Regions from separate parts of the Paenibacillus sp. GL_099_B genome, predicted to be linked through region 1. Evidence: riboswitches for the same ligand, from Rfam matches in the RefSeq annotation. Region 1 holds a riboswitch; each other region holds the start of a gene.
What was found. A riboswitch is a leader RNA that binds a small molecule or an ion and turns the genes downstream of it on or off. The one in region 1 is predicted to bind cyclic di-AMP.
Positions count from the first base shown of each region.

Region 2: another riboswitch for cyclic di-AMP. It lies ahead of AC3ITG_RS10730 (C40 family peptidase); the one in region 1 lies ahead of AC3ITG_RS06875 (HAD family hydrolase).
Region 3: another riboswitch for cyclic di-AMP. It lies ahead of AC3ITG_RS00535 (C40 family peptidase); the one in region 1 lies ahead of AC3ITG_RS06875 (HAD family hydrolase).

Region 1 is NZ_CM174430.1:1,518,027-1,521,299, reverse strand. It holds gene AC3ITG_RS06880 (HAD family hydrolase) at 1-656, opposite strand, end outside; gene AC3ITG_RS06875 (HAD family hydrolase) at 822-1,220, opposite strand; cyclic di-AMP (ydaO/yuaA leader) riboswitch at 1,338-1,513, opposite strand; partial or broken gene AC3ITG_RS06870 (glutathione peroxidase) at 1,866-2,192, shown strand; gene AC3ITG_RS06865 (hypothetical protein) at 2,273-2,371, opposite strand; tRNA gene AC3ITG_RS06860 (tRNA-Leu) at 2,509-2,591, opposite strand; gene AC3ITG_RS06855 (urease accessory protein UreF) at 3,014-3,273, shown strand, end outside.
Region 2 is NZ_CM174430.1:2,267,982-2,271,254, forward strand. It holds gene AC3ITG_RS10715 (hypothetical protein) at 7-336, shown strand; gene AC3ITG_RS10720 (hypothetical protein) at 460-678, shown strand; gene AC3ITG_RS10725 (carboxymuconolactone decarboxylase family protein) at 778-1,107, shown strand; gene AC3ITG_RS10730 (C40 family peptidase) at 1,207-1,671, opposite strand; cyclic di-AMP (ydaO/yuaA leader) riboswitch at 1,677-1,808, opposite strand; partial or broken gene AC3ITG_RS10735 (pectate lyase) at 2,071-2,487, shown strand; gene AC3ITG_RS10740 (pectate lyase) at 2,529-2,651, shown strand; tRNA gene AC3ITG_RS10745 (tRNA-Leu) at 2,766-2,849, shown strand; gene AC3ITG_RS10750 (X2-like carbohydrate binding domain-containing protein) at 3,176-3,273, shown strand, end outside.
Region 3 is NZ_CM174430.1:110,471-113,743, reverse strand. It holds gene AC3ITG_RS00545 (M1 family metallopeptidase) at 1-713, shown strand, start outside; gene AC3ITG_RS00540 (hypothetical protein) at 724-1,566, shown strand; cyclic di-AMP (ydaO/yuaA leader) riboswitch at 1,819-1,956, shown strand; gene AC3ITG_RS00535 (C40 family peptidase) at 1,960-2,430, shown strand; gene AC3ITG_RS00530 (GNAT family N-acetyltransferase) at 2,822-3,273, shown strand, end outside.

The DNA of each region.
Region 1 (3,273 bases):
AGAAGCTCCTCCAGTGATTCAATAGTCCAATCTGGACGCTCTGCATCCGCAAGCTCCGGCTGGAACCTGCCATAACCCTGCAAAATCCGGATCGTGTGCATACCCAGCTTCTTAGCCGGAATAATATCATTATCAATCCTGTCGCCGATCATGACCGCTTCCTCAGGTTTACATCCCGCCTGTTTCAACGCTACAGCATACAATTCAGGATCAGGCTTGGACACTCCTTCTTCAGCCGAACAGGCCAGCACATCCACATACTTGCGCAAGCCGTAGCTATCCAGCCGATTTTCCGTCCCCGGGCTCTGATTGGCAATGATACCAATCTTATAATGCTGCGACAACGTCTGGAGAACAGTGTCAGCTGACGCGAAGGGGTGCTCAAGCTCTTTGCGAAACTTCAGCTTCTCCTGTATCTGTTCCCGGTGCCCCTCATCGCTAATAAGGGTACGAATAGCCAATTTCATCGGCCATTGCTCGTAATTTCGGTAGGAGGCGGCAAATATATCTCGTACCGTCTGCATCTCCACCTGATAACCAAGCGCACAAGCTTCACGAACGAACTGACCGATAATATCATCTACCGGCTCCCATTCGTCCACGAGCGTATCCCCCACATCAAAGAACAACCATTGTATTCCACGTACATCCGGCACGCCTATTCCTCCTCGTTAGCCACAGGAAATTCATATCCCCATTTCCCAAACCATAAAAAAGAAGACCCACCATCATGCATGAGTCTCCTCAAGATTCCGTTTATTTATGATTTCAATTATAACAGGCAGCTGACACTGGATCAATCACAGGAATAGTACTAGCCACTAGCCATTAAGCAGAAACCCAACTTCCCCATTCAAGGAATATACAATACGGTCTGCTCCCATTCCCCGATAGATCCCTTTGGGATGGCTTTGTTCCGTAATGACACACAGGGACTTGGATGTCCAAGAGCGGCAGATCTGCAAATATCGACAGGTCAGGTTTAGGCTATTTTCAAAAATAAAAACATTGCCGACACTGTCTTGCGGCAAAAACCATTTCTGAGCTGCAGCCGTGTTCATGCGAATGACATGCTCCACACCGATTCTCCGGAGCCTGCGCTCTTCCCCTGCACTGTTGGTCAGAACGGCAAACGGCATTTTTTTGTACATCAGCAATTTGATAAATTTACGTCCTGCTTCATTTGGAGCAGTCACTAAGATCATCTCTTTATCCATCATTCGTTCCTCCCTTGGCGTGAAAAGACAACAAAAAAGAAGCGTGGGGGACCAAGGCCTCCCGGACGCTTCTTCAATAATCCATAGCAAAAAGACACTATGAACCAGCGTACGGCTTGTTGCCTCTCCCTTTAACGCTTACGAGGTTAGCTGACGGATTCGGGCGCGAGAGTCGCCCTATTTCCGGCTGTCACCGGAAAATTCACCCCATGGATGCCTACTGTCCTGGACAGTTCATCCTGTTGGTTCCCCCGTTTCCCACCCATGAATGAATGGAAACTCAGCGATTAAAACATCGTTCCTTTATAATCATTAATCAGAGCGATATTATCGTTTGTTTCGTTTTTCATGTAAAATTTAATTAGAATTGGAATTACGATATGAATCATACACCCGTGCCATATTGGTGTAAAGTCTGCGCAGATCACCGAATCGACGGATTTTTGCCATTTCACATCAATAATAGCGCTTACAACACATCCATTCTCTACCCATCTCTTCAAAGCTCTCTAATTCTCTCTTTAGCGAAATTCAGGTAGCAAATCAGTCACAGATCATACACGACAGCTTCAAATTGAGTTAAAAAATCAATATTAATTTTGCAATATTTAATTGCAATCAATATAATAGAAGATAGAAGAATATGAAATGGAGGAGATTTTCATGTCAGTCTACGACTACAAAGTAAACACCCTTCGCGGTCAGGAAGTTGAAATGTCCAACTATAGTGACAAAGTACTGCTTATCGTGAATACAGCAAGCCAATGCGGCCTCACACCTCAATTCAAAGGTCTGCAAGAACTTCAGGACAAGTTTAAAGACTCCCCATTTGAAGTTCTTGGTTTTCCAAGCAACCAGTTTGCACAGGAAAAAGGCTCTTCTGATGATATTGCCGAGTTCTGTCAGATGAACTATGGTGTTAGCTTCCCGATGTTTGAGAAGATCGATGTGAATGGTTCAAGCGCTCATCCTCTATTCCAGCACCTTACCAAAGAAGCGCCAGGCGTACTCGGCTCCAAAGCCATCAAATGGAACTTCACCAAATTCCTTGTGGATCAGAACGGACGTGTTCTGAAACGGTATGCTCCCAAAACAACACCTGATAAAATTGAAGCGGACATCAAAGAATTGCTTAAATAACAAGTGAAGGCCATCCGACCCCGGTAGACAGAATGAACATGTATTCAGGGGAAACGGGTGACCTTTTTTTGTCTGGACCCATCTTTATTGTAAAAAAGCATAAAAAAAGAAGCTCCCCATACGGGAAGCTTCTTCTTAATCGTTCTTATGATGCGGTCGAGAGGACTCGAACCTCCACGGGTATACACCCACTACCCCCTCAAGATAGCGTGTCTGCCATTCCACCACGACCGCATGTCATAAATAATCGGCAACAGAATTGATTATACCCGGTTCATGTTTAAAAGTAAAGCATTTTTCTTAATATCATTTTAACTGCGCTTTTCTCTTCCATAAATCGTATAATCTCGTCATTTTCTCCTACGAAGTGCATATGATTAAATTTGATCTCGTTTGTATACCCGATTAGGCTGATCACTCTACTTTATTAGTATTTCCATCCTTCACATCCTCTTAGCTCAACATAACTCATTAAGTTATATAAAATAACATTGAATAGATTTAATATTTAAAAAACCAAGAAACTATTGACAAAAAGCGGATATTTATGTGAATATATATATCATATAATTCGGATTTACAAACATAAAGCGAATCAAAATGGAGTATAAATGTTATTTAATATTACATTTAACGAACGTAGGAGGCGAAAGATTGTGAACCGTGGGAATAAGCTGCTCGATTATGTCAAACTGCTTGATTCCTCTATCCAGGTCGGAGGGTTCACCCATTCCTTCGGTATGGATGCCCATATCGCTGAAGGTACCATTCGTAGTGCTGAAGATCTCGAATCATTCATGCGCTGTCAATTGCACCCCAGCATCGTGCGTTTGGAAGGTATGGCGATTAAAGGTATATACACCGCCGCAGATCACAATGACGCATGGCGTACAGCCCTCATCGACAAGCTTGTCCA
Region 2 (3,273 bases), 750 kb from region 1:
AACACCATGGGTAACCAACCGGCAACAGAACAATTTTTTATTGATAAGCTGGCGGAATCGAAAGTACATTTTGAGCGTGCCCTGGATTGTAAACATACGGAATTCGATGACCTTTATCCCTATATGATTGAACATCCTCAATTTTTCTGGTACAAACGCTACGTTGCCTGGTCAGAATTGCTGACGATTGTAGGCTTGTGCGAAGAGTTGTCCTTCTCTTGGAAAGAACAATTTACACCGCATCAAGTGGAGTACCTTGAAGAACGTGTGATGTCCGCCAAAGTGCTTGATTTTTGGTTTGAGAAGAACGACAGCAAAGAGCACGCGCAGCGGTAACTTTCAGTCGGGACATACTTTCGAATGACATGACAGTCCAATACAGTCACGTGAGACCTAAATGACTTATCATTTAGGTCTCTTTTTGTAAATAATTTTTTTGGGAAAGTAGGCGTCGGAAATATGATCAGTGATGCACAATTGGATGCACTGCGTTTATCAGGTGAAAAAGTAAGGGTAGTACGGGACGAGATTCAGTCCAATGATGTGACAGGTATTGTAGTGGCTTGGGACGGGGAGCAGGTACTCATTCGCCGTCAGAATCGTCGTGTGGTCAAGCTTGATCGGAATTACCGATATCAATTGTTCAGCGAACCACGCGAGAGCCTGCTCGAAGAATAGGATTTACCATGGATGTTTTGGCATAATTACACCTCTCGGGAGAGAAGATAGGTACAGTGAGAGCTTGTAACATATCAGCCGAGAGGATGTGCGGTAACCGTGACATTGATGAATGATAAGGTTCATGCCTATAAAGATCAGATTGGTGAATTAAGCGACGTGCTGCCAGCTGTGGTGAAGTCTTATCATGAGTTCACTGGAGAATGTTTTCAGGCAGGGGCGATTGATGCCAAGACCAAACAGCTGATTGCGCTGGGCATTGGTTTGTTTGCAAACAATGAGGTATGTACGTTTTACCATGTGGAAGAGGCACGTGCCAAAGGAGCGACCGATCAGGAGATTATGGAGACGGTTGCTGTGGCTGGAGCAGTAGGCGGAGGTCATGCGCTGTCTCAGGGTGCAATGAGAGTACAGAAGGCATTACATTAAAAGTTTTAATTGCAGACTGATTGCGACTTTACGTCTGTAGAAAATCAATGTAGACAAAGAAAAGGCTCCGGTTATAACCGAAGCCTTTTCGTGTTTAACTTATATTTTGCCCAGCATTTTGTTATACATAAACTGTCCTGTTACCCGGCGTGCTGTTACGTAACGATCGTTGAAGTAAGGATTGGATAATTGTGTGATGCTGACACCCTTGCTGCTTGAAGCATGAGCGAACTGTCCGCCCCCGATATATACACCTGTATGTGAAATGCCATTGCCCATCGTATTAAAGAATACCATGTCACCAGTACGCAGATTAGCTTTGGATACCGGAGTTCCGGCCTTAGCTTGTTGCTGGGAAGTGCGTGGTAATTCAATGCTATATTTGTTGAAAATATATCTCATAAATCCAGAGCAATCAAATCCGGCCATTGTTGTGCCGCCCCATTTGTAAGGTATGCCAGTCATGTTGTTAACGACGGTGTTAATACTGCTTGCCTCTGTGCTTGCTGCACCGGATGTAAATAGAACTGCTGCTCCAAAAATGGAGATGATAAGCTTTTTCAAAATTTTTGTTCTCCCTTCGATGCCTACGGAGTTAGCTAAGGGTTCGGTAGAAGGTTCCCTATATTTCCTATGTATAAGAATAATTCACCCAAAATGGTTCCCCCGTTTTCAAACATGAAACTCGGCAAATGAATAATTAAGTTTTTGTAACCTTTTGAAACTATATTGCATAAATGCGAAAATGTCAAACCGATCTTGAACACTTCTTATCATCTCAATGTTAACGGAATTATCGCTATTTATGTAGAAATAACTCGAATGTTGATTTTTAATAGATGACAAAAAAGTAACTACTGTTTCAAATGGAGAAAAATTGGACAATTTATTGGTTTTCTCATATACAATTAGACGATAGCTTTAGGTTAAGTATCTGGAACGACAGCAAGTATCTCAGATATTTTGCCTAATCAACGTCCTGACGGGGGATGGAAGAAGGAGTACAAAGAAACAAGTGGTGAGTGGGCCAAATCTACGATTGATAACAAAGCTACATACTCAGAAATTAGAAGATTAGCCAAGGAATTTAAAAAGACGAATGATCCGCGGTATTCGGCTGCTGCCATCAAAGGAATCAACTTACGATGATGCCATGATAATGTCATGTACATGTTGGATGAAGTAGGTGCACGTAAAGGTGATTTCTCATTCATCGACAGCTCTCTTGCGGATCGCAGTAAAAAATCAGTTGCCAAAGGCGTAGATGCTCTTAATACACAGGTTGTAGCGAATGGTAAACTGACTGCATGGGGACAGCTGCATGATTCCAGCTCCCTTAAACCTGCAGGAACAAGGATTTATGAAGTAGCAAACTCGTAGCTGATTCAGGTGCAGCGCCAATTTGGGCACGTTTTTACGAAATTGGAACGGATAAACCGATCTTCGTAGGACGTGATGGGGTTGTGAAATATAAACTCAGCGATATCGATAAGGAAAGAAGAGGCGGGTATGCCTGGTACGGCAACTGGCCTTCCAAGATATAATTTTTAAAAGGCTTTATCATTGAAGGGGAATTATTTTTTTGTTGACACTAATTACCTGCACATGATATATTATTTCTTGTCGCCGCGATATAATTTCTCGGAGATACGACATACGCGGTCGTGGCGGAATTGGCAGACGCGCACGGTTCAGGTCCGTGTGGGCTAACCCCCGTGGAGGTTCGAGTCCTCTCGACCGCATCATATGTAATACGAAAAAGGTTCCTAGAATGGCATTGTTGCCACTTTAGGAACCTTTTTTATTTGTTTACGGATTTTGATATTTGCTCATCCTAATTCTTTTCAACTCATTCCTTCAACTTGAGCAGAGAAAAAAACTTTGTTTATTTATCCAGTAATGGAAATGTGTTCGTTCTGCGACGGTTTGCCCTTATATTTCAGGTTAATTGTACGTAAAATACCGAATTGTACCTATCCTGGAAATCTTTCATCCACTATTCTCTTCTCGTATGGAAGCGCTATCAACAAGGGTTTGAACGACCAAATTCAGAGGGGGTAGGGATAATTTGAAACGAATCGGAAAAAGGATGGCAATGTGTTTCATGGTAATCATGATTGCGGCAGTGCAGTTCGGGATAATCGGAACGACAGGTAATGTGGCACA
Region 3 (3,273 bases), 1.4 Mb from region 1:
TCACCTCCTATGCGGAAGATAAAGTGATGGAACAGGAATACGGACTTATCCCGAATCTGCCTGTACAATCAGGTCTTATTACTTCTCCAGCTTCACTGACACAGGACTCCTGGAAGTTTGATTCTCAGAATCAATATGCAGCGAACGTATACACACGAGGCAAGCTTGTATTACTCGGGATAGAACAACAGGTTGGTGCCAAAACGATGGAACGTGTTCTCTCGACCTATGTAAAGAAATACCGCTTCAAACACCCAACCTCGTCTGATTTTCAAAAGGTAGTGGAGCAAGTAACCCGTACATCCTGGACCGATTATTTTAATCAATATGTATACGGAGACGGCATGGCTGACTTTGCGGTGGAGAAGATCGCAATCAATCCTATCCTGAAAGACGGTCAAACGTTGTACGAGTCGTCCATTACAGTCCAGAAAAAAGGCAGTGAATATAAGAAGGTGCCTGTTCGAATTATGTTCGAAGATGGGAAAACCATGACGAAAGAATGGGATGGCAGCGAGGAGCGCATTACCTACAAACTGACCTATACTTCTCCTGTTTCCTGGGCTATGACTGATCCGCTATACACGATTGTGCTGGAGAACCATCATATGAACAATTTTCTGAAAGCTGGACTGGATGAGCCAACCAAATCCCGCTGGAGCATGAGCGCAACCAAACTTATAGAAGCCATATTCGGAAGTCTGTCATGGTGAGGTGGATACAGTGAAAGCGAAAATACGTGAAGGCTGGTTTCTCGTCCGTCAACATATGTTCATTGCGGCACTCTTATTTCTGTATCAATTAGTATGGGGATACTTTCTTTATCGAATGGTACAGTCTGCTGTGGTTCCGCTGCTCCTGCGTTATCCTGACCCTGATGCAGGGGAACTCAGTACGATTTTATTTAAAATGGAGAGCCAACTCAGCCTGACAACGAATCCGGAGGTCCATCGCTATCTATGGATTCTAGGGGCTATGCTACTGCTGCGGATGCTGATCAGCCCTCTCATTCAGGCAGGGCTGCTCTACTCGCTCCAGCATTTTAACCATTCGGAAGAACGCATTCCATTCATCCGCGGCATCAAAAATTTGTGGAAACCGATGTTATTGCTCCACACCATTCGTACCCTATTGCTGCTGCTACCGGCTTATTGGCTCGCACCAAAGCTCTATTCCATCTTTATGGAAGGTTTTCATTCCCTCCATCTGCTCTTGCCTGGTATTCCCTATGTTGCTGGTTGGATTGTGTACGGTTGGGTTATCCATCATGTCCTGCTCTACATGCAGTTTGGTATCTCAGCTCCTGATGGGGAAGGCGGAGCACGTGGTACGTTTCAAGCTCTATGGATTGCACTACGCCAGGTCATCACTCTAATTGGCATTGCCGTCCTGCTGGGTGGCCTTCATCTCCTGGTCTTTGGTGCCTTTACTTCAGCTTCATGGTTACTAACGGGCTTAACTGGTCTTATACTACAACAGACGTATCCACTTGCCCGGTGCTTGCTGAGCTTATGGAAGATATGCGCCCATTTCCGGTTATGGCAGTCCAACTCGGTCAAGGATTAAATTGAACGGTTAAAAATGGTTACCATCTCTATGTAAAGTTGTATTCATCAAATGCCATTAAACAAGCAAACCTCGACCTTTCCCCGTCAAAGGTCGAGGTTTTTTTTGTTAATTTTGTTGTTAAACGTTGCCAAAGTGATATACCTCTGTTACAATAATCGCAGTGAGTTTTTAGTAACAACTTTGTAATCTTTACCTTCATATTTGTAACTACTTAAAATTTAATCGTCATTACTTGATTTCGCAGGTGCATAACTAGCATAGCCAAATTCCTAGCACCTGGGAAGCGGGGGAACCAGTTATGGGTGAATTGATCTTGCAACAGAGGGATCATAGGGGACCTTCAACCGAATCCTTAAGCTAACCTCGCAGGCATTGGAAGGGGTATATCTCTTGTTTAAGAAGAAATTAACTGCGGCTGTACTCAGCCTCACATTCGCATTATCGCTTGGAGCAGGCAGCGCATTCGCAGATTCAAAAATGGACCAAGTCATTGATTCAGCAATGGGAACTACATACAAAAGCGGAGGAACAACGCTTAACGGCTTTGACTGCTCTGGATTCACAAGTTATGTATTCGACAAGCTGGGTATTGATCTGGCTCGCCAATCGAGTTCGCAATTCGACATGGGCGATTCGGTATCTCGCATGGAAATGAGACCAGGTGACTTGGTATTCTTCAATACAACGGGCAAAGGGGTCTCGCACGTAGGGATCTTTGTAGGGGATGGGAAGTTTGCACACTCCTCTTCTTCTAAAGGAGTTACAATCAGCGCATTAAGTGAAAGCTACTGGGCTAACCGCTATGTTGGCGCTAAACGGATTATGAGCACGGACGCATATGAGACATTGGCCATCGACTAGGGACAAGCTGAGCAACGTCATGCTGTAACAATAACACTACTGTAACGAAGCATAATAGAACCGTCTGGCACATTCTCCGCAGGAATGTATCCGGCGGTTTTTTTGTGCTTCGTTTCCTTTAACGTACTAGGGATAGCTGTCAAACCTAACTTCAACTTATTTAGAGCTATTTTTCGTTGCTTCGTCCGTGCTCTTATAATGTTTTTACCCATCCCACTATAATATAAACGAAATTACCGGAACTTTTGTTTCACTTTTTTTCTAAAACGAGGACTTGCCAAATGAACGCCTCTTTTGTAGAGTGAAAACAAGCTTAGATATGGAATGACATATGTATATGGACGGATCAGAACATTATAGCTTGTTCACAATGAGAGGAGCGTGCAGTTGTATGGATGAAGCCCCTGTGACGTTTCACGTTGTGCCCATGCAAGAAGGACATGCGGAACTAATCTGCGATTGGCAGTATGACCCGCCTTATAATATTTATAGCTGGCTGCCCTGGGAGCAGATGAAAGCACTTGAAGTGGAATTCGGAGATCCCCAGCTACGGAAGGAACAATATGCAGTGGTGCTGGGAGAGGATCATCAGATTTGCGGTTTTGCTCAATACTTCCCACTTGAAAGCGTCACCCGCATTGGACTCGGCATGCACCCCGATCGATGTGGTCATGGTCAAGGGACAGCTTTTGTCTCAGCCATTGTACAGGAAGCAATTCGCCGGAATCCTGCAAACGAAATTGATCTGGAAGTTCTGACCTGGAATGACCGGGCCATTCGTGTCTATCTCAAAGCCGGATTTGTTACGCAGGATACATACGAACGACAGACACCGAGCGGTTT